4 regions of the Providencia huaxiensis genome follow, and region 4 is predicted to be linked to each of the others. Evidence: predicted binding sites of a transcription regulator. Region 4 holds the regulator's gene; each other region holds the start of a gene.
The links. Region 4 encodes Fur, which represses iron uptake genes when iron is present. Its sites were predicted from a motif close to ATAATAATGAGAACNACTATCAA; they were not measured.
Positions count from the first base shown of each region.

Region 1: a site for Fur is predicted at 2,348-2,370, ahead of exbB (tonB-system energizer ExbB). Genes of this name have one in related genera too.
Region 2: a site for Fur is predicted at 2,137-2,159, ahead of CYG50_RS15220 (TonB-dependent siderophore receptor). Genes of this name have one in related genera too.
Region 3: a site for Fur is predicted at 1,275-1,297, ahead of ygiD (4,5-DOPA-extradiol-dioxygenase). Genes of this name have one in related genera too.

Region 1 covers NZ_CP031123.2:116,339-121,803, reverse strand. The annotation lists gene exbD (TonB system transport protein ExbD) at 823-1,248, opposite strand; gene exbB (tonB-system energizer ExbB) at 1,254-2,195, opposite strand; gene metC (cystathionine beta-lyase) at 2,608-3,792, shown strand; gene CYG50_RS01985 (DedA family protein) at 3,951-4,628, shown strand; gene CYG50_RS01980 (MerR family transcriptional regulator) at 4,668-5,465, opposite strand, start outside.
Region 2 covers NZ_CP031123.2:2,956,452-2,961,916, reverse strand. The annotation lists gene CYG50_RS15240 (FecCD family ABC transporter permease) at 1-147, shown strand, start outside; gene CYG50_RS15235 (ABC transporter ATP-binding protein) at 144-884, shown strand; gene CYG50_RS15230 (cupin domain-containing protein) at 921-1,286, shown strand; gene CYG50_RS15225 (class I SAM-dependent methyltransferase) at 1,300-2,070, shown strand; gene CYG50_RS15220 (TonB-dependent siderophore receptor) at 2,285-4,486, shown strand; gene CYG50_RS15215 (ABC transporter substrate-binding protein) at 4,607-5,465, shown strand, end outside.
Region 3 covers NZ_CP031123.2:2,928,255-2,933,719, reverse strand. The annotation lists FMN riboswitch at 165-316, shown strand; gene ribB (3,4-dihydroxy-2-butanone-4-phosphate synthase) at 475-1,128, shown strand; gene ygiD (4,5-DOPA-extradiol-dioxygenase) at 1,366-2,169, shown strand; gene CYG50_RS15100 (glutathionylspermidine synthase family protein) at 2,253-3,416, opposite strand; gene CYG50_RS15095 (DUF1190 family protein) at 3,423-4,127, opposite strand; gene tolC (outer membrane channel protein TolC) at 4,527-5,465, opposite strand, start outside.
Region 4 covers NZ_CP031123.2:711,105-716,569, reverse strand. The annotation lists gene CYG50_RS04690 (HlyD family type I secretion periplasmic adaptor subunit) at 1-148, shown strand, start outside; gene CYG50_RS04685 (type I secretion system permease/ATPase) at 152-2,251, shown strand; gene ybfE (LexA regulated protein) at 2,421-2,714, shown strand; gene fldA (flavodoxin FldA) at 2,869-3,396, shown strand; gene fur (ferric iron uptake transcriptional regulator) at 3,666-4,115, shown strand; gene CYG50_RS04665 (bactofilin family protein) at 4,750-5,283, shown strand; gene chiP (chitoporin ChiP) at 5,450-5,465, opposite strand, start outside.

The sequences.
Region 1 (5,465 bases), 590 kb from region 4:
TACATTGTTCCTAAAAAATAATTCATTTTAATCTTGAAAATAAATTTAATATTAATTGAATATACTAAGTAATTTTACAAATATATTTTCTGAATATAATAAAACCACTTTAACATTAATAATGTTTACATATTATTTAATTATAATTATTAGTAGTATTTACTTAATTTAATTTTATTATTCTAAAAAATCAAAGCAAAAATAACCAGCTCTATGATAAACAATCACTTTTTGATTAATATTCCCACACAAAATAACCACAAAATAAATAATGGAATACACTAAATCGATTAAAAATGATATTTTTTATAAATCCTTATTAGAAACATGGTTTATTTTTCATTAAGTTTCCCATCTTATTGCATCGTTATTGATAAAATAATCAGTATTTATATGCTATTTAACTCGCATTTTAGAACGAAAAAACCAGCGAAATAAATTAATCTAACTAATGTATACATAAATAAAAAGGTAATATCCATAGAAGAAACTATGGTGAAAAATGAAGAACACACAGATATTGATTATAAAAATTAATATGATTCATCATTATTTATAGGAAATACAAACAAAAGTATCCAAAATAGTGTGAAAAAATGAATACAATAGCCAACTCATCTTATCAAATAACGAATAAAGAGCGTCAAATAAGAATAAAATTCTTTAAAAAAAATTTAATTAGGTAAATAAATGCGATGGAATATCCAAAAAGAGTGCCGAAAGAGAGTTTAAAAAGCGACAGATATAACTTTGGGTACCATTAGATAATAAAAAACGCGTTTTACCCTTAATGATAAAACGCGCTTATAGGATTTAATTAGCTTATTTTGAGGATGTTGCTTCCATTCCGACTAAACCAATCTTCAAGTACCCTGATTGACGCAATGCATTCATTACATCCATCATCGTTTCATAATCAACACTCTTGTCCGCTTGGAAAAAGATTGTTGTTTCCTTATTAGAACTTGTTGCTTGGTCAAGTGTAGAAGCAAGCTGTTCTTTTGTCACAGCTTGGTCACCAATAAAAAGCTGGCTGTCCGATTTCACCGTTAAAAATACAGGTTTTTCTGGACGTGGTTGCGGCTTCGCTGTCGAGGCGGGTAAGTCGACTTTAATATCAACTGTTGCCAATGGTGCTGCAACCATAAAGATAATCAATAAAACCAACATAACATCAATAAAAGGTGTTACGTTAATTTCATGCATTTCACCGCTATCGTCTTGTTCGTCACCTAAACGCATTGCCATAATAATTACCTTGCTTTGCTATTTGCCAGATCAAGATCACGCCCCAGCAACAACGCAGACTGAGCAGCGACATCCCCTACTTGACCACGATAGTTGTTAATCATTCGAGCAAAAATATTATAAATCACAACCGCAGGGATAGCGGCAATAAGACCAATTGCTGTCGCCAATAACGCTTCTGCAATACCTGGCGCAACAACCGCAAGGTTAGTCGTTTGTGAGTGAGCAATCCCGATAAAGCTGTTCATGATCCCCCAGACAGTTCCAAATAAACCGACGAATGGAGAAATCGCACCAATAGTAGCTAAATAACCATTTCCACGCCCCATATAACGACTAATAGCAGCAACTGCCCTTTCTAGACGGAATGATGTGCGCTCTTTTGTGCCTGATAAATCAGAGCTATTTGCTGATAACGCTCGCTCAGTAACGGCTTCGTTTAATAACATACGAGTAATGCTATTTGCTTTGAAACCTTCTGCGATACTGACAGCTTCATCAAGTGACTTCACCTCAGCAATTGCTTTCGCTTCTGCTTTTAAGCGGCGGCGAGCCACTAAAATCTCTAAACCTTTTGAGAAAAATATTGCCCAAGTAATAACAGAAGCAATAACAAGCCCTATCATGACTGTTTTAACAATGTTATCTGCGCCTTGGTACATTCCCCAAACAGATAAGTCTTGGTCAAAGCCACCCGTTGGTGCTTCTGTTGCAATTTCAATATTTTCATTAACAACAGTTGTGTTCACGGCTTCGCCTTGTGCAGGTTCAGCGGGTACTGATGAAACTTCAGCACTTGGTGTTGTTGTTGGTGCAGCCGGATTTGCTGCTGGTTGTGTTGATGGTGTATTTTGAGACGCAGCTGGTGTTGTTGCAGGTGTGGTTTCAGCGACTGCCGTACCCATCAAGCCGAACGCCAATAGAATAGAAGCTGTTAGTTTACGCATCAGTTGGCCTTTACTCTCTTTTTAGTGTTGTATAAAAAAATTCATATCGATGATTGTGCCATTCATCGACTAACCTTTAAAAGCGAAATTTGACTCGCGCTGTCCGTCTCTTTTCAAAAAGACGGTGCTGATGATATCAAACACAGCGCGAATTGATAGTAATTATCATTAGTATTCGCGATTTTTTTATATTTTTTTGCGTTTAGACAAACATGACCTTCTCTACTATGCGGTTATTTTCCTTAATAATTCGCGGTTCAATTAAATGTTCATTCCCAATCTTACAAATAAAATTTACCTACAGTTTGAAAGTTGAAGAATACTCAAGTTACATTTCTATCAGGATCATTTAACGTCTTAGTATAAATCACCTCTAAGTTTAACCAGTTCATATTCTGTGTAGGGAAAAATCATGGCAGACATAAAACCTGAAACACAATTAGTCCATATTGGGCGAAACCCGAAATACACACAAAAAGGGGTAAACCCTGTTATTCAGCGAGCCTCTTCGATTATTTTTGATTCGCTTGAAGAAAAGCGTCATGCAACTCGTCATCGCGCAAATAACGTACTATTTTATGGGCGTCGCGGGACACAAACACATTTCGCTTTTCAAGAAGCAATGACTGAATTAGAAGCGGGTGCAGGGTGTGTCCTTTACCCATCAGGTGCTGCCGCAATTACCAATGCCATTTTGTCCTTTATTTCTGCTGGCGAACATATCCTTGTGACAGGGTCAGCTTATGATCCAACCCAAAATTTTTGCGACAATATCCTTACTAAGCTAAATATCCAAACCACGTATTTTGACCCACTCATAGGAATGAATATTGCTGATTTAATTCAGCCCAATACGCGTATTGTATTCTTAGAGTCCCCCGGTTCTATCACCATGGAAGTTCATGATTTACCGACAATCGTAAAGACAATACGTGCGAAATCCCCTGAAATTGTGATTATGATTGATAACACCTGGGCTGCTGGTGTTTTACTTAAACCTTTATTATTTGATGTTGACGTATCAATCCAATCAGCAACTAAATATATCAATGGCCATTCCGACGGTATGCTCGGCCTTGCTGTGGCAAACCAACGCTGTATTGAAACATTGCGCGAAAATTCATATCTCTTAGGCCAAACGGCTGATCCAGACACCGTTTATATGGCTAATCGAGGACTACATACATTGCCGACTCGCTTAAAGCAGCATCAAATTAATAGCTTACAAGTCGCTAACTGGTTACAACAACGCCCTGAAGTTGAACAGGTATTTCACCCTGCACTAGAGAATTCACCTGGCCATGAATTCTTTATCCGTGATTTTACAGGTGCTAATGGCCTTTTCTCTTTCCAACTAAAATCACGCTTAACCACTGAGCAATTTACCGCTTTTCTTGATAATTTTAATCATTTTAAAATGGGTTATTCATGGGGTGGTTTTGAGTCGCTAATTTTGGGATACCAAAAAGAAGATTTACTCAATATGCGGCAGTATGATTTTTCACCAAAAGAAGGAACCTTCTTCCGAGTGCATATAGGCCTAGAGCACACCGATGATTTAATTCACGACTTACAATTAGCTTTCGAAAGAATTTAAATTAAAAATCAATATATTAATTGCAGGAGCTGCGTTAAATGTTTCCTGCAATTTTTTCACTAAATGATTAATTCTTCAAACAAATCAAACTTGAGCTCTTTTTTTCCTGTAATATAGATGATAAAGAAATTCGCTTTTATGCAGATACAGGAATAATTATGGAAGTCCTACGCGAAATCGTACTGGCGCTTTGGCACCACGATTTCCTTAAACTCTCCAACCCTGAAGTACTTTGGGTTATTTATACCGTACTTTTTGTCGTCATTGTCTTAGAAAATGGCGTTTTGCCCGCTGCTTTCCTACCTGGTGATACCTTGCTGATCCTTTCAGGTGCATTGATTGCTAAGGGAGTCTTACACTTTATTCCGACTATATTGTTACTAACAGTCGCTGCAAGCTTAGGGTGTTGGATAGGTTTTCTACAAGGCCGATGGCTAAGTGAAACTCAGGTTGTGAAGCGCTGGCTTGCCCAAATTCCAGAGGAATATCACACCAAAGCAAACAATATGTTTAACAAGCAAGGCTTATACGCCCTACTTATAGGACGCTTCCTCGCATTCGTAAGAACAATATTGCCTTTACTCGCTGGGTTATCTGAGTTGAGTCATCGCCGTTTCCAGTTTTTTAACTGGCTAAGTGGTTTGCTATGGGTTGGTTTGATTGTCACCTTAGGCTATGCCCTAAACCAAATTCCTTTTGTGAAAGAACACGAGCAAATCGTGATTAGTGCGCTGATGATTATCCCAGTTATCCTACTGATTAGTGGCCTAATTGGTTCAATTGTAATGTATTGGAAACACCGCAAGGCGCTCTCGAGTAGCAAAGAGAAATCATAATATAACCGAGTAATGGCCGCTAGTTAGCGGCCATTTGGTTTATTCCGTCACCAAACTACTAATAGCAAAAAATAAGTACTGACCAATTTCTGCAGTCATCCATGTCCCTTGAGAAATTTTGGGATCTTCACGATAAATAGCCCGAATTCTCTCTTGTAGCTCAGGATCTTCCCCCGTAAACTGGTTGAACATCGTTAACCATGTTTGCGCTAATTGTTGTACTTCAGGTGAATCTGGGGATTTTTGGGCTTTTAATGCATTATATAAACCCGCAATTAACTCAGGCCACACCTGCCCTGAAGCAAAATAATGTTGCTGAACAAAAGCAAATTGCTCCGCTGTTAAATGGGGTTTAAACAGTGATAATTGGTATTCACTAAAACCCTCTGCAACAAATTGGATCATTGCAACAGAAATGCCTGATGAATAAGCTAACGTGTTATCCGATAAATGAATTTGATTCAGTCGTGCAAAAAAATCAGGATTTCCTCCAGTATCTCTTTCTAACGCTGTCATCCATTCATGTGCAATTTGTTGTACCTCTGTAGATTGAGGTGTTGCACCTTGTTCCATCAGTTTGCTTACCGTTGCTACGCGCTGTTGCCACTCTTGGTTTTTCAGCGTATGCGCTGTATATAATGGCAATTGTTCCAATTCTTGAGGGGTAAAATATTTATCAAACATCGACATCATCTCCAATACAGAAAACCAATCAGCCTGAGTTAAAGTATTCCCCGTTTGCATTTGCCTGTGTAATTGCTCTAATCGATTACGTAATATCGCCATTTGCTCCATTTGTTCCGTTAATAATGCAATTCGCTCTTGCAGCAAACTCGT
Region 2 (5,465 bases), 2.2 Mb from region 4:
GGTGGGATTTATATGGTGGCTGTTGACACTTTCGCACGCAGTATGACCAATGCAGAAATTCCATTGAGTGTGATCACCGCACTGATCGGCGCCCCCATTTTTGCGTTACTTATCCATACATTAAATAAAAAGGTGGCCGATTTATGATCCAAGTTGAACACCTTAATTTCAAAATTGCCCAACGCCAGTTATTTACCAACTTAAGTTTTCGGCAACCAAAAGGCAGTATTGGCGCAATCTTAGGGCCAAATGGTCGAGGTAAAACAACCTTATTAAAGCTCTTACTCGGCTTACAAAAAGGGGCAACGGGCAATATTTTATTGAATGCACCGGTCGCTTATGTTCCACAGCTTAGTGGTTCACTGTTTCATTACTCTGTTCGCACAATGGTGAGTCTCGGGCGTATTCGTCATCTGCCTTGGTATGCCTCACCTAATGAAAAAGATCACCAAATTGTAGATCAATGCTTAGCGTACTTAGGCATAAGCAAATTTGCGGACCAGCCCTTTAACTGCCTCAGTGGAGGGGAAAAGCAGATGGTCATGATTGCGAGAGCATTAGCCAGTGAGCCAGAAATCCTGATCCTTGACGAACCGACTTCCGCATTGGATCTCGCCAACCAAGACAGTGTGCTCAGCGTATTACGTGACTTAGCCATACACCGCGGAATGACTATCTTGTTTACGAGTCATTATCCACAACATGCGCTGCATATCGCTGATTATTCACTGTTGTTATTTAACGGCAGCGGTTGTTTATTTGGTGAAACTGAACAAATTTTAACGGAAGAAAACCTGACACAGCTGTACCAATTACCTGTCGCAATTACGCCAATGGATTATCAAGGCCGGCAGACCCAAGGGGTCATTCCGCTATTTAGATAACTGAATGAAAACGATTGAATTAAGGAATATAAAACGATGAGCAATAACACAGTAAGCAGTAACACTATAACACCCGCAGAAGCGCTGATTATCAATCAGTTAATTAATTATACTGAACAGGGGATTGCTAGCCGTGTATTAGCGAAGAATGGCGGGGGAAATATCACCTTATTTGCTTTTGATAAAGGCCAAGCGCTATCTGAACACAGCGCCCCTTTTGACGCTATTGTAATGGTTGTTGAAGGGAGTTTACAACTCACCATCGAAGGAAAGCCTGTGATGGCTAAACCGGGGGAAATCGTCAGAATGCCCGCCAATATTCCTCATGCGGTAGATGCGCTAGAGCCTGCAAAAATGTTGTTAGTTATGTTACGTGAGCCTGAAACGGCTTGTACACACTAGCTTGGAGGTGCGAATGGACCAATCATTTACCGCCCATGAAGCTGGGCACAAATTTTTAGCGCGCTTGGGAAAAAAACGCCTACGCCCAGGGGGAAAAGAAGCCACCGAGTGGCTACTTAGCCAATCAGGGTTACACAAGAACAGCCAAGTTCTTGAAGTCGCGTGTAATATGGGAACCACAGCTATTGAAATAGCCTCCCAATTTCATTGCCATATTACGGGTATTGATATGGACAAGCAGGCGCTCGCTCAAGCACAAAAAAATGTGGCGAATAAAGGGTTAACAGATTTAGTGACAATCCAAATGGCGGATGCATCAAAATTACCATTTGAAGATAACAGCTTTGATGTGGTCATTAATGAAGCCATGCTGACCATGTATGGTGATAAAGCGAAAGCGAAGTTATTGCAGGAGTATTATCGAGTACTAAAACCGGGGGGCTGTCTATTAACCCACGATATTGCATTTAAGGATGCCCAAGCGGTACAAAATGTGGTTTCTCAAATGCAGCAGGCGATTAATGTCAAAGCGCAGCCATTACCTGAGACACAATGGGTGGAATTGTTTCAACAAGCGGGTTTCCAGCAAGTGGTATCTCATACAGGGCCAATGACGTTGCTATCACCAAAAGGGCTGATTTACGATGAAGGTATATTCGGTGCATTAAAGATTGTCCGTAATGCATTGAAGAAAGAAAATCGTCCCCAATTTTTGCGTATGTTCCGTCATTTTCGGCAAAATCGTGGAAAATTGAATTATATCGCTGTCGTTAGCGTGAAGTAATTAATAGGAAGGCTTTGCGCAAGGATGCGTGACTAGTACTGAATAACCTTTCATTTTTTGTTGTTAATAATAATAATTCTTATATTTATCTTGATTCTTAGTTACTGTTGTTAATAATTATTTGATAAAATAATAAACAGTAATTTAATTATGCATTGTGATTTATTTTTTAGATTCAATAACAGCAATTCTAATAATGTAAAGGTTTAATTTAATGAAAATAAAGCATTTTTTTATTATCTCCCCTTGCTTTCTCCCTTTTATTTCTCCCTCTGTATTTGCCGTTGATAAAAAAGAAGAATCCATAACCGTATCCGCTACACGTGGCTATAAATCGGTTTCAGAAATGGCACAAACCACATGGGTGATTGATAATGCTGAAATTGAGCAGCAAGCTGAAGGTGGAAAAGAATTAAAAGATATTTTAGCGCAGCTTATTCCAGGAATGAGTGTCAGCGGCCAAGGGCGGACAAACTATGGCATGAATATGCGTGGCCGTTCAATGATTGTGATGGTGGATGGGGTACGCCTTAACTCTTCTCGTAGTGATAGCCGCCAATTAGACTCCATCGATCCTTTTAATATTAACCATATCGAAGTTATTTCAGGTGCTACGGCGATGTACGGTGGCGGTAGCAGCGGCGGCTTGATTAATATTGTGACGAAAAAAGGCCAAGAAGAAAAACAAGTTTCCCTTCAATTAGGTGGAAAAACAGGCTTTAACAATGGTAAAGATCACGATGAAAATATTGCTGCAGCAGTAAGTGGTGGTAACGAGAACGCTCACGGACGTGTTTCTGTTGCTTATCAACGCTATGGCGGTTGGTATGATGGTAAAGGTAATGCGATTAATATCGATAATACCCAAACAGGGTTACAATTTTCTGATCGCTTGGATGTGATGGCATCAGGTACTATCAAAATCGATGAAAAACAACAGGTTCAAGCTGTTTATCAGCATTATAAAAGTGAGTCTGATGGTAAACACGGCCTCTATTTAGGAAAAAATTTTTCCGCGGTTAAAGGGCAAGGTGATGCTTATAACAGCAGTAAATTAAGTTCTGACCGTTTGCCGGGAACTGAGCGTAATTTGCTCAACTTACAATATTCAAATGCAGATGTATTTGGGCAGGATTTTGTTGCACAGGTTTATTATCGTGATGAATCACAAAAGTTTTATCCCTTCCCAACCCTTACAGGCAAAGATGTTACAAGTATCAGCTCATCGGATCAAAAAACCAATTTTTATGGAACTAAGCTGACGTTCAATAGCCAACCTATCGATGAATTAACGTTAACTTATGGTGTGGATGCAGAGCATGAGCAATTTCGCGCGAACCAAATGTTTTTTGATTTAGATAAAGCGAAAGAATCCGGGGGAATGGACTTAACTAAAGCTTTCCAAATTGGCCGCTATCCAAGCTATACCACGACGAATATGGCGACATTTTTACAAAGTAGTTATGACATTACGCCAATGTTCACGTTAAGCGGTGGTGTGCGTTATCAGTACACAGAAAATAAAGTGGATGATTTTATTGGTTATGCACAGCAAGAAGCCATTGCTAACGGCAAAGGTAAATCAGCCGATGCAGTACCGGGTGGGAAAACGGATTATAATAACTTACTGTTTAATGCAGGGCTGCTGGTTAACCTAACCGAAGAGCAACAAACATGGTTTAATTTCTCTCAAGGTTTTGAAATTCCTGATATTGCTAAGTATTACGGAACTGGTGACTATGCGAAGACTCCAGATGCCAATGGCCACTATCATCTAAATAAAAGCGTTAACATTAATGATACCAAGGTAAAAGGAATCAAGGTTAACTCCTTTGAGTTAGGATGGCGCTACACAGGGGAAAACCTACGCACGCAAGTTGCTACCTATTATTCGTTGTCTGATAGAAGCTACGGCATTAATAAAGATGACATGAGCATCTATATGAAAACCGATAAACGCCGTATCTATGGGGTAGAAGGTGCTGTGGATTACTTCTTTGCTGATTCAGATTGGAGTGTTGGAAGTAACTTCAATCTACAAAAATCAGAAACTAAAGTGGATGGTAGTTGGGAAAAATGGAGCGTTGATTTCGCGAGCCCATCAAAAGTGAATGCCTATATTGGTTGGGAGCCGAATGACTGGGCACTACGTTTACAAAGCCAGCAAACGTTCAATTTAACGGATGCGGCTGGTAAGAAACTTGATGGCTATAATACCGTTGATTTATTAGGAAGTTATATGTTGCCAGTGGGTAAAGTCAGTTTTGCAGTTGAAAACTTACTGGATAAAAATTACTCCACAATTTGGGGGCAACGAGCACAAAGCTTATATAGCCCTAAATATGGTGCTGCAAACCTGTACGATTATAAAGGCCGTGGTCGAACCTTTGCTCTGAATTACAGTGTGACGTTCTAGTTTATTTTCAAAACCTATTCGACTTGCTGCCAAACATAATATATTTGGCAGCAGTTTGAAGCCACTTTACAGTGGCTTTATTCATACCAACCTTTTTAAATTTAAGGTAAAAGATTTTCCATGAAATTATTTCTCACAGGATTATTGTGCTTACTAAGCTTTTGGGGGCAGGCAAAAACGCCAACGGTGATCACCGACTTACAAGGCCGTGAAGTCACAGTTAATCTTCCCGTTGAAAAGTTATTTCTGGTGGATAGCCGTGATATTTTGCCAGTAGATATTGCTGCGGGTAAAAGTGGGATATCTCGTATCACGGGTTGGAGTGATTCGCTTACACAATACGCACCAGATTTAAAACAAGCTTATTTCAGTGTGTTGCCTGAATTAGGCAAAATACCCACGTTAAAGAAAACACGTGAAGCCGGTCTCCAAGTTGAAAAATTGATCGAGTTAATGCCTGATGTGGTAATTATGCATAAGGCTAATTATGGTGCGATGCGTGATAGCCAAATTTTACCGCAACTTGAAGCCGCTGGTATCCAAGTCATTTTTATTGATTTTCGAATGGATATCGCGAAAAACACGCCAAAAAGTATTCTATTATTAGGTGAATTATTAGGAACACAAGAAAGAGCGGAACGATTTGCGAAGCTGTACCACGAAAAATTAGATGCGATTGAAAGCCAATTATCTCAGCCATTTCCAACTGTCTTGATTGAAGCGAATGCAGGGTTATTTAGCGATAATTGTTGTCAACTTTATGGTCGTTCAGGTTACGGTTCTTTAGCGGCCCTGGCAGGCGGAAATAATCTTGTTGCAGATAGTTTCCCTGCAAAAGGGGCTGAAAGTTCCATTGAGAATATTATTACATTAAACCCAGAATATTATTTACTGACAGGCGCCGATTGGCACAACTTTAATCGTCGCTCGCTCGCAGTAAGCTTAGGATATAATGCAAATAAAGCTAACGTGCAGAAGC
Region 3 (5,465 bases), 2.2 Mb from region 4:
GGTGTATTATCTGTGATGAAAAAAGCTTGGTATTCGTCTGTGGCAGTAAAATTAACCTTGATAACTCTAAGTTTTTATTCATGTTTTTTGACTAAAAGTGTGAGTCGTTCGCCAATTTTGATTATCATCGTTGCGAACTTGAATTATTGGCGTTATATTAATTGCGTATATCTCAGGGCGGGGTGAAAGTCCCCACCGGCGGTAAACATGCATCACGCATGAAGCCCGCGAGCGCTTTACCATTCTGTGGTAAAGGTCAGCAGACCCAGTGTGAATCTGGGGCCGACGGTTATAGTCCGGATGGGAGAGAATTAACTGTATCTGCATATTTGTGCTATTACGCACAATAGTGTTCTGCATACCTGAATAGGTAAATGCCTTTTATTGGCTATTTATATATTCACCATTTCTCGTATTCCTAAGACTGCCTTGATTCTGGTAACTAGTTAATAACTATTTAAGAGGTTTTTTACCATGGATCATTCGCTACTTTCTGTATTCGGTAATCCTATCGAACGTGTTGAAAACGCTATCGAGGCTTTACGCCAAGGTAAAGGTGTTCTTGTTCTCGATGATGAAGATCGTGAGAACGAAGGCGATCTAATTTTTGCAGCAGAAACCATGACCGCTGAGCAAATGGCATTTACCATTCGTTATAGCAGTGGGATCGTGTGTCTTTGTATTACTGAAGAGCGTCGTAAGTTGCTCGAATTACCGATGATGGTGGAAAATAACACCAGCCAAAACCAAACGGGTTTCACGGTAACTATCGAGGCCGCGAAAGGGGTTACAACGGGCGTTTCCGCAGCGGATCGTATCACCACTATTCGTGCTGCAATTGCAGATAACGCAGTTCCAGCCGATCTAAATCACCCAGGCCACGTTTTTCCATTACGTGGGCGTGACGGTGGGGTATTAGCACGTCGTGGCCACACTGAAGCATCTATCGACCTTGCGACTCTAGCGGGTTTCAAACCTGCCGGTGTGTTGTGTGAGTTGACTAATGATGATGGTTCTATGGCTCGTACTCCAGAAGTCGCTGCATTTGGTAAGCAGCATGGCTTGACGGTGGTGACGATTGAAGATTTAGTGCAATACCGTTTGCAGCATGAAAAGAAAGCGAGCTGATCCTCTTAGAGGAAGAGCTCTAGATAGAGGTTTTGTTAAGTTTAAATATTAATAAGCTAAGTTATTTAAATTATTAATAGTACGTTAAGCATATAGAATATCTCGAAGGCCACTGAGTTGCACACCTCGTGGCCTTTTCAATTTTTTTGATGATCATACTCATAATTAGCCCACTGTGTTTTTTGCTGAAAAGCGTATGCTGTAGGGAGAAACTAATTGAGTTGGAGTTTAATCATCATGTCGGTAAATACTTCAGTGGTAAAAAATAAGATCCCTGCCATTTTTATTGGCCATGGTAGCCCGATGAATGCGATTGAGGATAATCCTTACACTCAAGCGTGGGAAAAACTCGGTAAAGTCTTACCTCGGCCAAGCGCAATTTTGGTGATTTCAGCTCACTGGTATACGCGTGGCACTGCTGTGACTTCGATGTTAGAACCACAAACGATTCATGATTTTGGTGGTTTCCCCGAAGCCTTGTATCAAATCGAATATCCTGCCCCTGGTTCTCCTGAATTAGCTCAGCAAGTTGCATCATTATTAGCTCCTGAGCCCATTCACCTTGATGAACAAGAGTGGGGATTAGACCACGGTACATGGGAAATTTTAGTACGTATGTATCCAGAAGCCGATATCCCTGTGATCCAGCTGAGTATCGATGGTAGCAAACCTGCTACTTGGCACTATGATCTCGGAAAAAAGTTATCGGTTCTAAGAGAAGAAGGCGTACTAATTATGGGAAGTGGCAATGTTGTACATAATCTACGGGCGATGAATTGGCAAAATTCTCATGCCGAGCCGTATCCATGGGCAATATCTTTTGAAAAGTTTGTGTATGATAATCTGCAAAGTCATGAAATGCCTCATCCATTGACTAAAGGGTTGGAACGGGAGGATGGGAAATTATCGAACCCATCACCAGAGCATTACTTGCCTATTTTACCTATTTTAGGGGCTTGGGATGGGCAAGAAGAGATCAGTACACCGATTGAAGGAATTGTGTCGGCATCGTTAAGTATGCTGTCTATTCAGGTAGGATAAGTTTTTCTTCTATGGAATTGATTGATAAAAAAGCCCAAATCATATTGCTATGTTTTGGGCTGAGCTTTTAATTTTAAATACGATTAATCGATGATCGTATGTGGATAAAAGCGTGATAAGTCTTGAGTGATCAGTTCTTTATCTTCACGAATACAGATCCCCGCTGGTTGATCATTCACCAACCAGCTTCCGACTAAGGTGTAGCTACCTTCAAATTGTGGAAGTGGGTGGAACTGTTGAATAATCATACCTTCTTCGCCGTATGGGCCGTCTGCGGCTGCAATTTCCTTGCCATTTTCGATAATACGGATATTGGCACCTTCACGAGAAAATAGTGGCTTAATGACGTATTTTTCGAGTTCTGGCTGGGTTTTGCCATCTGCGAAATAAGCAGGTAGTAAATTTGGGTGATCAGGGAACATTTCCCATAACATTGGCAATAAGGCCTTGTTAGAAATGATGCTCTTCCATGCAGGCTCTAACCAGCGCACGCCAGCGTCTTGCAATTTAGTTGAGAAAATTTCTCTTAGCATAAATTCCCACGGATATAGTTTGAACAGGTTACTAATCACCTGATCTTGTGTATCCGAAAACTCACCTTTTTCACCTAGACCAATTTCGTCGATATATAAGAATTCAGTAGCAATACCCGCTTCATTGGCGCAATCTTGTAAATACTGAACGGTACCGCGATCTTCTTCTGTGTCACGGCAACAAGACATATGTAACAAGCGAAAACCATACTGATCTTTTAATTGCGTAAAGCGCTCGATCAATTGCTCTTGAATACTATTAAACTGATCAGCATTTTCAGGTAATTTCCCTGCTTCAATTTGATCTTCTAACCAGATCCATTGGAAAAATGCAGATTCATATAATGAAGTTGGAGTATCCGCGTTATTTTCTAAAAGCTTAGGTGGGTTAATACCATCGTAAGCAAGGTCAAGCCTAGAATATAACGAAGGTTGCTCGCTTTTCCATGAACTGCGAACAAATTCCCAACAATGTTTAGGGATCTGAAAACGCGCCATTAACTCATCGCTTTCAACAACACGTTCAACCACTTTTAGGCACATTTGATGCAACTGTTCGGTTGCATCTTCGATCTCTTCAATTTGTGCCATCGTGAATTGGTAATACGCGTCTTCTGACCAGTAAGGCTCACCATACATAGTATGAAATTCAAAGCCAAACTCAGAGGCTTTCTCGCGCCAGTTTGGGCGCTCTACTATAGGAACTCGTTTCATTACTTATCAACCACCCATCGAACGGGAAGAAGAAGTTGATTTTGCAGAAGAAGATGAACGTTGTGCCATCGCTTGTTTATTGACGGTGTCACCAAAACCGCCACGAGTCACGGTTGAAGTTGTTGGTGGTTTAGGTGCCATGGCGGTTTTTGGTACGCTCATTGAACGTCCACCTGCAACGGCAGGGCCATAGCTTTTACCTGAAGCGTCAACAAACTTACCGTTGGCTGGGCTCGCTGGGTTTTTCGAGCTGAATAATGGTTGTGATGCAGCGCTACCGCCCATCATACGGCCCATCATATAACCCATCATTAATGGCATCCACATACTACCGCCACTGCTTTGTGCTTGAGCAGTTTGTTCACCATTTGTTGAGCTAGTGCCTGCAAGACCCGCTTGAGCAGGGGCTTGAGTACACATAGATTCACCAAACTCAGCAATACAGTCAGCCTGAGTTTCATATTTAGGTGCAGTTTTAGCAGCTTCTTGTAGTGCATTATTGTAAGCGACGGTGCACTGTTCGGCTTGTGATGGGTTCGCTTGGCTACAATCTTGCGCGTTGGTGTACAGTGATACAGTTTCATCGCTTTCTTCACAAGCGGAAAGCATAAATACGGCACTGACTGCAACAGCCACAGGCGCTAAACGGTATGAACGCCAAGACTTACGGAAGGCGCTCTGATTAATATCTTTGGTACGCTTCATGGTCATGGTAATTACCCTGAATTTAATTAAGTAAGATGTTTTTAGATGTTAGCTCTAGGATAGGGGATAACCGCTGAAAATTAAAGCAGAAATATAGGAGAAATGAGCTGAATTTATCATTTTGATAACTTTCTGCTATTTTTTTCTAATTAGCCGGGTATTTATTGAAGAGTAAAATAATATTTTTATTTGATATCAATAAATTAGCTGCAGGTTGTTTTTTGATCTAAAACGTAGTGAACAGAGTGAGAATTCACTGAATTTGTACCATAGGCTAATGAAAAGGGGTTGTAAGCGGGCCAATTAGTACAAATTAGCAATTCTAAACGATTTACTTGGCTTCCTTCAAAAAATAACCCGCTATGTAAGCGGGCCATTATATCATTTTCAAATAAACTAAGAATTTTAGTTCATTTTTGGTGCATTGGTACTACGAATAATACTACTTGCAGAGGTTGAAATCTCTTTACCTAAATTCGCATTTAGGCGTGCAATATCGTCTTCGTTTAATGTACCACGAGCAAATTCAATATTCAGTTGGTTAATCATGTAGTCGTAACGCGCATTAGACAGATTTTGTTTCGCTTGGTATAGCGCTGTTGTTGCTGTCAATACGTCAACAATGGTACGTGTCCCTACTTGATAGCCGGCTTCCATCGCATCTAATGAGCTTTGTGCGGAAACAACGACTTGTTTGTAAGCATTAATACTACTGATTGACGATGATACGTTATTAAATGATGAGCGAACTAACTGAATCACATTGCGGTAAACGCTTTCAAGTTGTTCACTAGCACCTTGGAAACCATATTGTGCTTGTTCAACCTGAGAACTGACTGCGCCACCAGTATACAGTGGAATGCTTAAATTTAAGCCAATGCTATTTTGGCCGTTATAGCTGTTGCTCGCACTACCGCCATATGGCGTGTTATAACCGCTGCCGTGTTGGTAACTATTTGTGACTGTTGTTGATGCATCTAAGTTAACTGTTGGCATGTGGCCTGTTTCTGCTAAACGGATGTTTTCACGAGAAACATCTTGCGCTAAACGTGCGCTTAACAGGCTGAGGTTACGCTCTTCGGCTTCTTTTAGGATAGCGTTGATATCGCCCAGCTCATTAGTTTTAAAGCGGTCGATATTTAAAGAGGCGAGTTGGCTGTAGTACACGCCACTGACTTGACGCAGTTTTTCAATCGCATTTTCTAACTCGTTACGGCCTGCAACTTCTTGTGCAATAACGCTATCATAGTTTGCACGGGCGTTTTGCACGTCGGTAATGGCAACAAGACCCACGTTAAAACGTTGTGTAACTTGGTCTAATTGGCGATAAACCGCTTCTTTATT
Region 4 (5,465 bases):
AAAAGAACTACTCGTCGATGGTGAGTCCATTGAACTGACTCCCGGTTTATCCATTGTAGCTGAAATAAAAACGGATAAACGTCGCATTATTGATTACTTGCTCAGCCCTATCAATGAATACACCTCAAACGCGATGAGAGAGAAATAATCGATGGAACAATTAAATAATCATGGCTTGGATGCTTTAGTTTGGGTGGCTAAATATTACCAAAACAATGTTTCATCTGATCAACTCAGGCATGCAATTGGTATGCAAACTTTATCCCCTACTGAGTGGGAAATTAGAGAATGTGCACATACATTAGGGTATGAAACCGAGCTTATTACCGCGCAACATATACAATTAAGCACGCTGCCTTTACCTGCTTTAATCTATGTAGCGGGTTTTTGGCAAGTTATTAGCCAAGAAAATGAACTGGTACTCATAAACCCCGCCAATGACGAACGGGAACCCATTCATAACTCTACTGTACTTCCAGAAACTGAATTTGACGTATTACTCATTAAAGAACAATTAGAGCCCGAGCAAAAAAAAGCCTTTGGCTTTAGCTGGTTTATTCCCTCTATTTTGCGCCAACACGTTAAATTACGAAATATTTTTATTCTCTCTGCCATTATTCAGCTTTTTGCCTTAATTAGCCCTTTATTATTTCAAAATTTAATCGACAAAGTGTTAGTTGGACGCAGCCTCTCAAATTTGCATGTCATTGCATTGGCAATTTTTGCCATTGCTGTTGCAGAGCCGATATATGGCTTTATTCGTAATAAAATTTTTAGTCATAGTAGCAGCCAGATCAGCGCTGAATTATCAGGCAAAATTTATCGCCATTTAATGGCCTTACCTCTAAATTATTTTAAGCTAAGACCAACCGGTAAAATTATCGCAAGGATCCGTGAATTAGCCCATATAAGGCAATTCTTAACGGGTTCAACTCTGATGCTATTTATAGACTTTATCTTTGTCATTCTTTTTGTCGCGGTTTTATTTTCCTACAGTAGTTTGATGACTTGGATTTTATTAGGCTCTATGGGGGTATTCTTTGTTTTATGGATGGTCCTAGGCCCAATTATTCGCCAACAAACTGAAAAATCCTATCAAGCCGATGAAAATGGTCTCACATTTCTCACTGAAAGTATTACTGGGATTGAAACCATAAAAACGACAGCAACAGAAAAGTACTTTAACCAACGCTGGAAAAAAATATTTAGTAAACAGCTAACTCAAAGCTTTAAAGTTTCAATGCGCAGTGAGGTGGCCTCTCAATTAATGACATTCGTGAGCAAAATAACTACCGCAATCCTTTTGTGGGTTGGTGTCAAAGAGGTGCTAAATGGTGGGATTTCGCCTGGCGAATTAGTGGCATTTAATATGCTAAGTGCACATGTTACACAGCCTGTGTTGCGGTTTGCCCAAGTTTGGCAGGATTTCCAACACACCATCATTTCATTACGTCGAGTGGGAGATATTCTTGATGAGCCCGTAGAAAATGAACGTAAGGGGATTGCAAATACGTCAAATATTCACGGAAAAATCGAGTTTCAAAATATTCGCTTTCGTTATCAACCTGATACGCCCGAAGTTCTCAATAATTTGTCATTAACGGTTAATGCAGGTGAATTTATTGGCATTACCGGCCCCTCAGGTTCCGGGAAAAGTACCCTAACAAAATTATTACAACGACTTTATGTCCCACAGCACGGGCAAGTTATTGTTGATGGTATGGATCTCGCGGTTGCAGATACCGTTTCATTACGCCGAAAAATGAGCGTCGTATTACAAGAAAGTACCTTATTCGTCGGCTCTATCGCTGATAACATTCGATTAAGTCATCCACAAGCGACTGATGAACAAGTTATTCACGCTGCAAAATTGGCTGGCGCTTATGACTTTATAATGTCATTACCTGATAATTTTAGTTACCCCTTATCAGAAAAAGGCTTAAACCTTTCAGGCGGTCAACGTCAACGAATTGCGCTTGCGCGTGCTTTGCTCACCGAACCCGATATTTTAATTCTCGATGAAGCTACTTCCGCACTCGATTATGAATCAGAAGCCGCCATTATGGAAAACATGCCATTAATTACTCAAGGAAGAACCGTTATTAGTATTGCGCATCGGTTAAATACGATTATGCACGCAGATAGGATATGTGTGATTTGCCAAGGAGAAGTACACGAAATGAATTCACATGAAAACTTACTCAAATCAAATGGCTTATACGCCAATTTATGGTACCAACAAACACAATAACGCGTATAAAAAAGCATCACGCCTATAACAAGTGGTGCTTTTTTACTAAAAGTGCTCACTTTACAACCAATTAAACCAAATCATCATAGATGAAGCTATAGCACAAGGGAATTAGCTAGGGTATCATGGCGCGCTGAATTACTGGCACACCCTTTTAGCAGTTATAAACATGGCAAAAGAACAAACAGATCGAACTACGCTAGATTTGTTCGCTGAGGAACGAAGGCCTGGGCGACCTAAAACAAGCCCGCTATCACGGGATGAACAATTAAGGATCAACAAACGCAACCAACTGAAACGAGATAAAGTGAAGGGATTGCGCAGGGTTGAATTGAAGCTGAACGAAGAAGCTGTCGCGGTATTGAATCAGTTAGCTGAAGATAAAAATATAAGCCGTAGTGAATTGATCGAAGAAATTTTAATGTCACAACTTGAGCATGTCGATACATCAATACTCAAATAACGTTATCTTGATAAATCACACAAATTTGACAGACTTAGCAACATTTTTTCGCCAGAATAAGGCGTAATATTCTATCTATTTTCGTTCTAAATGGGCTCTAGAAGGCAAATTATCGCCTCTAGCTCTCTTAGAAAAACAAGAGGTTAATCACTTTATGGCAGTCATAGGCATTTTCTTCGGAAGTGACACAGGTAACACAGAAAATATTGCCAAAATGATCCAAGAAAGATTAGGCAAAGATGTAGCAGAAGTTCACGATATCGCAAAATGTAGCAAAGAAGATATTGAAGCTTTTGACATTCTACTTCTCGGTATTCCAACTTGGTATTATGGTGAAGCCCAATGTGATTGGGATGATTTCTTCCCTACTCTCGAAGAAATTGATTTCGAAGGTAAACTTGTCGCCTTATTTGGTTGTGGAGACCAAGAAGACTACGCTGAATATTTCTGTGATGCTATGGGTACGATCCGCGATATTATCGAACCTCGTGGTGCTGTTATTGTTGGCCATTGGCCAACAGAAGGTTATCACTTTGAAGTATCCAAAGGCATGGCAGATGACAACCACTTTATTGGTTTAGCTATTGATGAAGATCGTCAACCTGAGCTAACAGATGAACGTGTTGATGCATGGGTAAAACAAATCTCTGAAGAAATGTCTTTAGCTGAAATTTTAGGCTAATAGTTCATATAAAGAACCCTTACCCATAGATTGCACCACTGTTTTGCACAAAATGAATCACCTAAACCAGTGGTGTGAACTAAAATAACCGATAAGGTATCCTAATAGGATAGGTTCTCAAGAGATTATCAAAATAATGAGACAATGCATGGTTTCTATTTTTATTTTCCATGCCTATAATTGTAAATCAGTTTAGAAGACAACTGTATTGATGTTAAAAATGTCTCATTATTGTTAAATTTATGATTTAAGATACAGGACAAACCCGCATGACAGACAACAATAAAGCATTGAAAAATGCTGGACTCAAAGTCACTCTTCCAAGATTAAAAATTTTGGAAGTACTTCAAGAGCCTGAGTGCCACCACGTCAGTGCGGAAGATCTCTATAAAAAGCTGATCGATATGGGTGAAGAGATCGGGTTAGCAACCGTATACCGCGTGTTAAACCAATTTGATGATGCTGGTATCGTAACCCGTCACAACTTCGAGGGGGGTAAATCTGTATTCGAGTTAACTCAGCAACATCACCATGACCATTTAATCTGTTTAGATTGTGGAAAAGTGATTGAGTTTACTGACGAATCCATTGAAACTCGCCAAAAAAATATCGCTGCTCGCCATGGCATTAAACTATCTAACCATAGTTTATATCTATATGGTCATTGCGCAGACGGTGATTGCCGTGATAATGCTGACGCACACGAAGCAAAAGAGTAATAGTATTCAACCATCGTTGATAAAGCGTAATGGTTAAAAATACCAAAACCCTGATAATAAACTTTATCAGGGTTTTTTATTTTAAGTATCGATATTTTTTCAATCGATTAGTGATAATTTCTGGTGAATAACTTAAATTTAACTATTTATCACTAAAATTTTTAGTTAGTAAAAATTTCCCCTAGAAACTATAATAGTTGCAATTCAAATCAAAACCTTTATATTATTTCACCGATGAATATATTCTATTATCTAGAATTACACTTACATATCAAAGTAGTATATAAATAATATTATAGATGATTTCTAGGGTTTCATACTATATAAAATTATTTTATTACCTTACTATAATTTTAACTCTAGATTAGAGAGTTAATGATTCAAATGTAGCCATAACGTTAACGTACAATTTAAATGTGTAATTACATTTATTGACTAAACTTATTTAGTACTTTAGTAATTTGTAAGAGATTAACTGATGAAAAAAACATATCTTTTTCTCAATACAAGTTTTTTCTTCTGGTTTCTTACTTTAATAGGGTGGTTTTTTAGCTATTTAACTATCGCCTTATTTTCGTTTGCATTATCAATACTGTTCTTGATCGTATACTTCAATCAAAAAAAGGTAAGTAAAATGTTCACCAAAAGACAAAACAAGCCCGCACCTACAGCAACGCCCCCTTCGATAAGTAGTGAGCCTGAAGTGACCATAAAGATAGAAGAACAAGTCACACTATCAACTCCAACTATTAGTGAAGAAAAATCGAATACGATTATCTCTAGGGACGTTATTTTTGAAGGAAATATTACCTCTAATGAGCAAGTGCATATCTACGGAAAAGTCATTGGGAATATAACTGGAAAAGATAATATGGTTAAAGTCATGTTAAACGGCCAAGTGACAGGAAATATCACCTGCAAAGAACTGGTGGTAAATGGGCGAATTGAAGGTGAATGCCACTCTGATACTATTTGTATTGAAAATAATGGAGAAATCCACGGCACGATCCATTACAGCAGTTTATCAATTAAAAAAGGTGGGATTTTATCTGGTCAAGCACAAGTTAAAAACCCAGCTCATCATTCAGAAAAAGTTACCGTATTAAAAGATAAACTAAAACAAGACACTTTCATACTCAATGAAAGTGTAAATAATGCATCTTTATAATTACAATAAAAATAAGGTGAAAATACTCACCTTATTTTTAAGCTTTAATATAGGCATTTATCCTTACGCTAATATCTCATTCATTATTAAAAATATAAGGTAATACCCTTTAATGACTGCCATGGTTTCCCCTATAGCAGTCATTGTGACTAAAATGTTTTATACTTTAAAATACAGTAAAT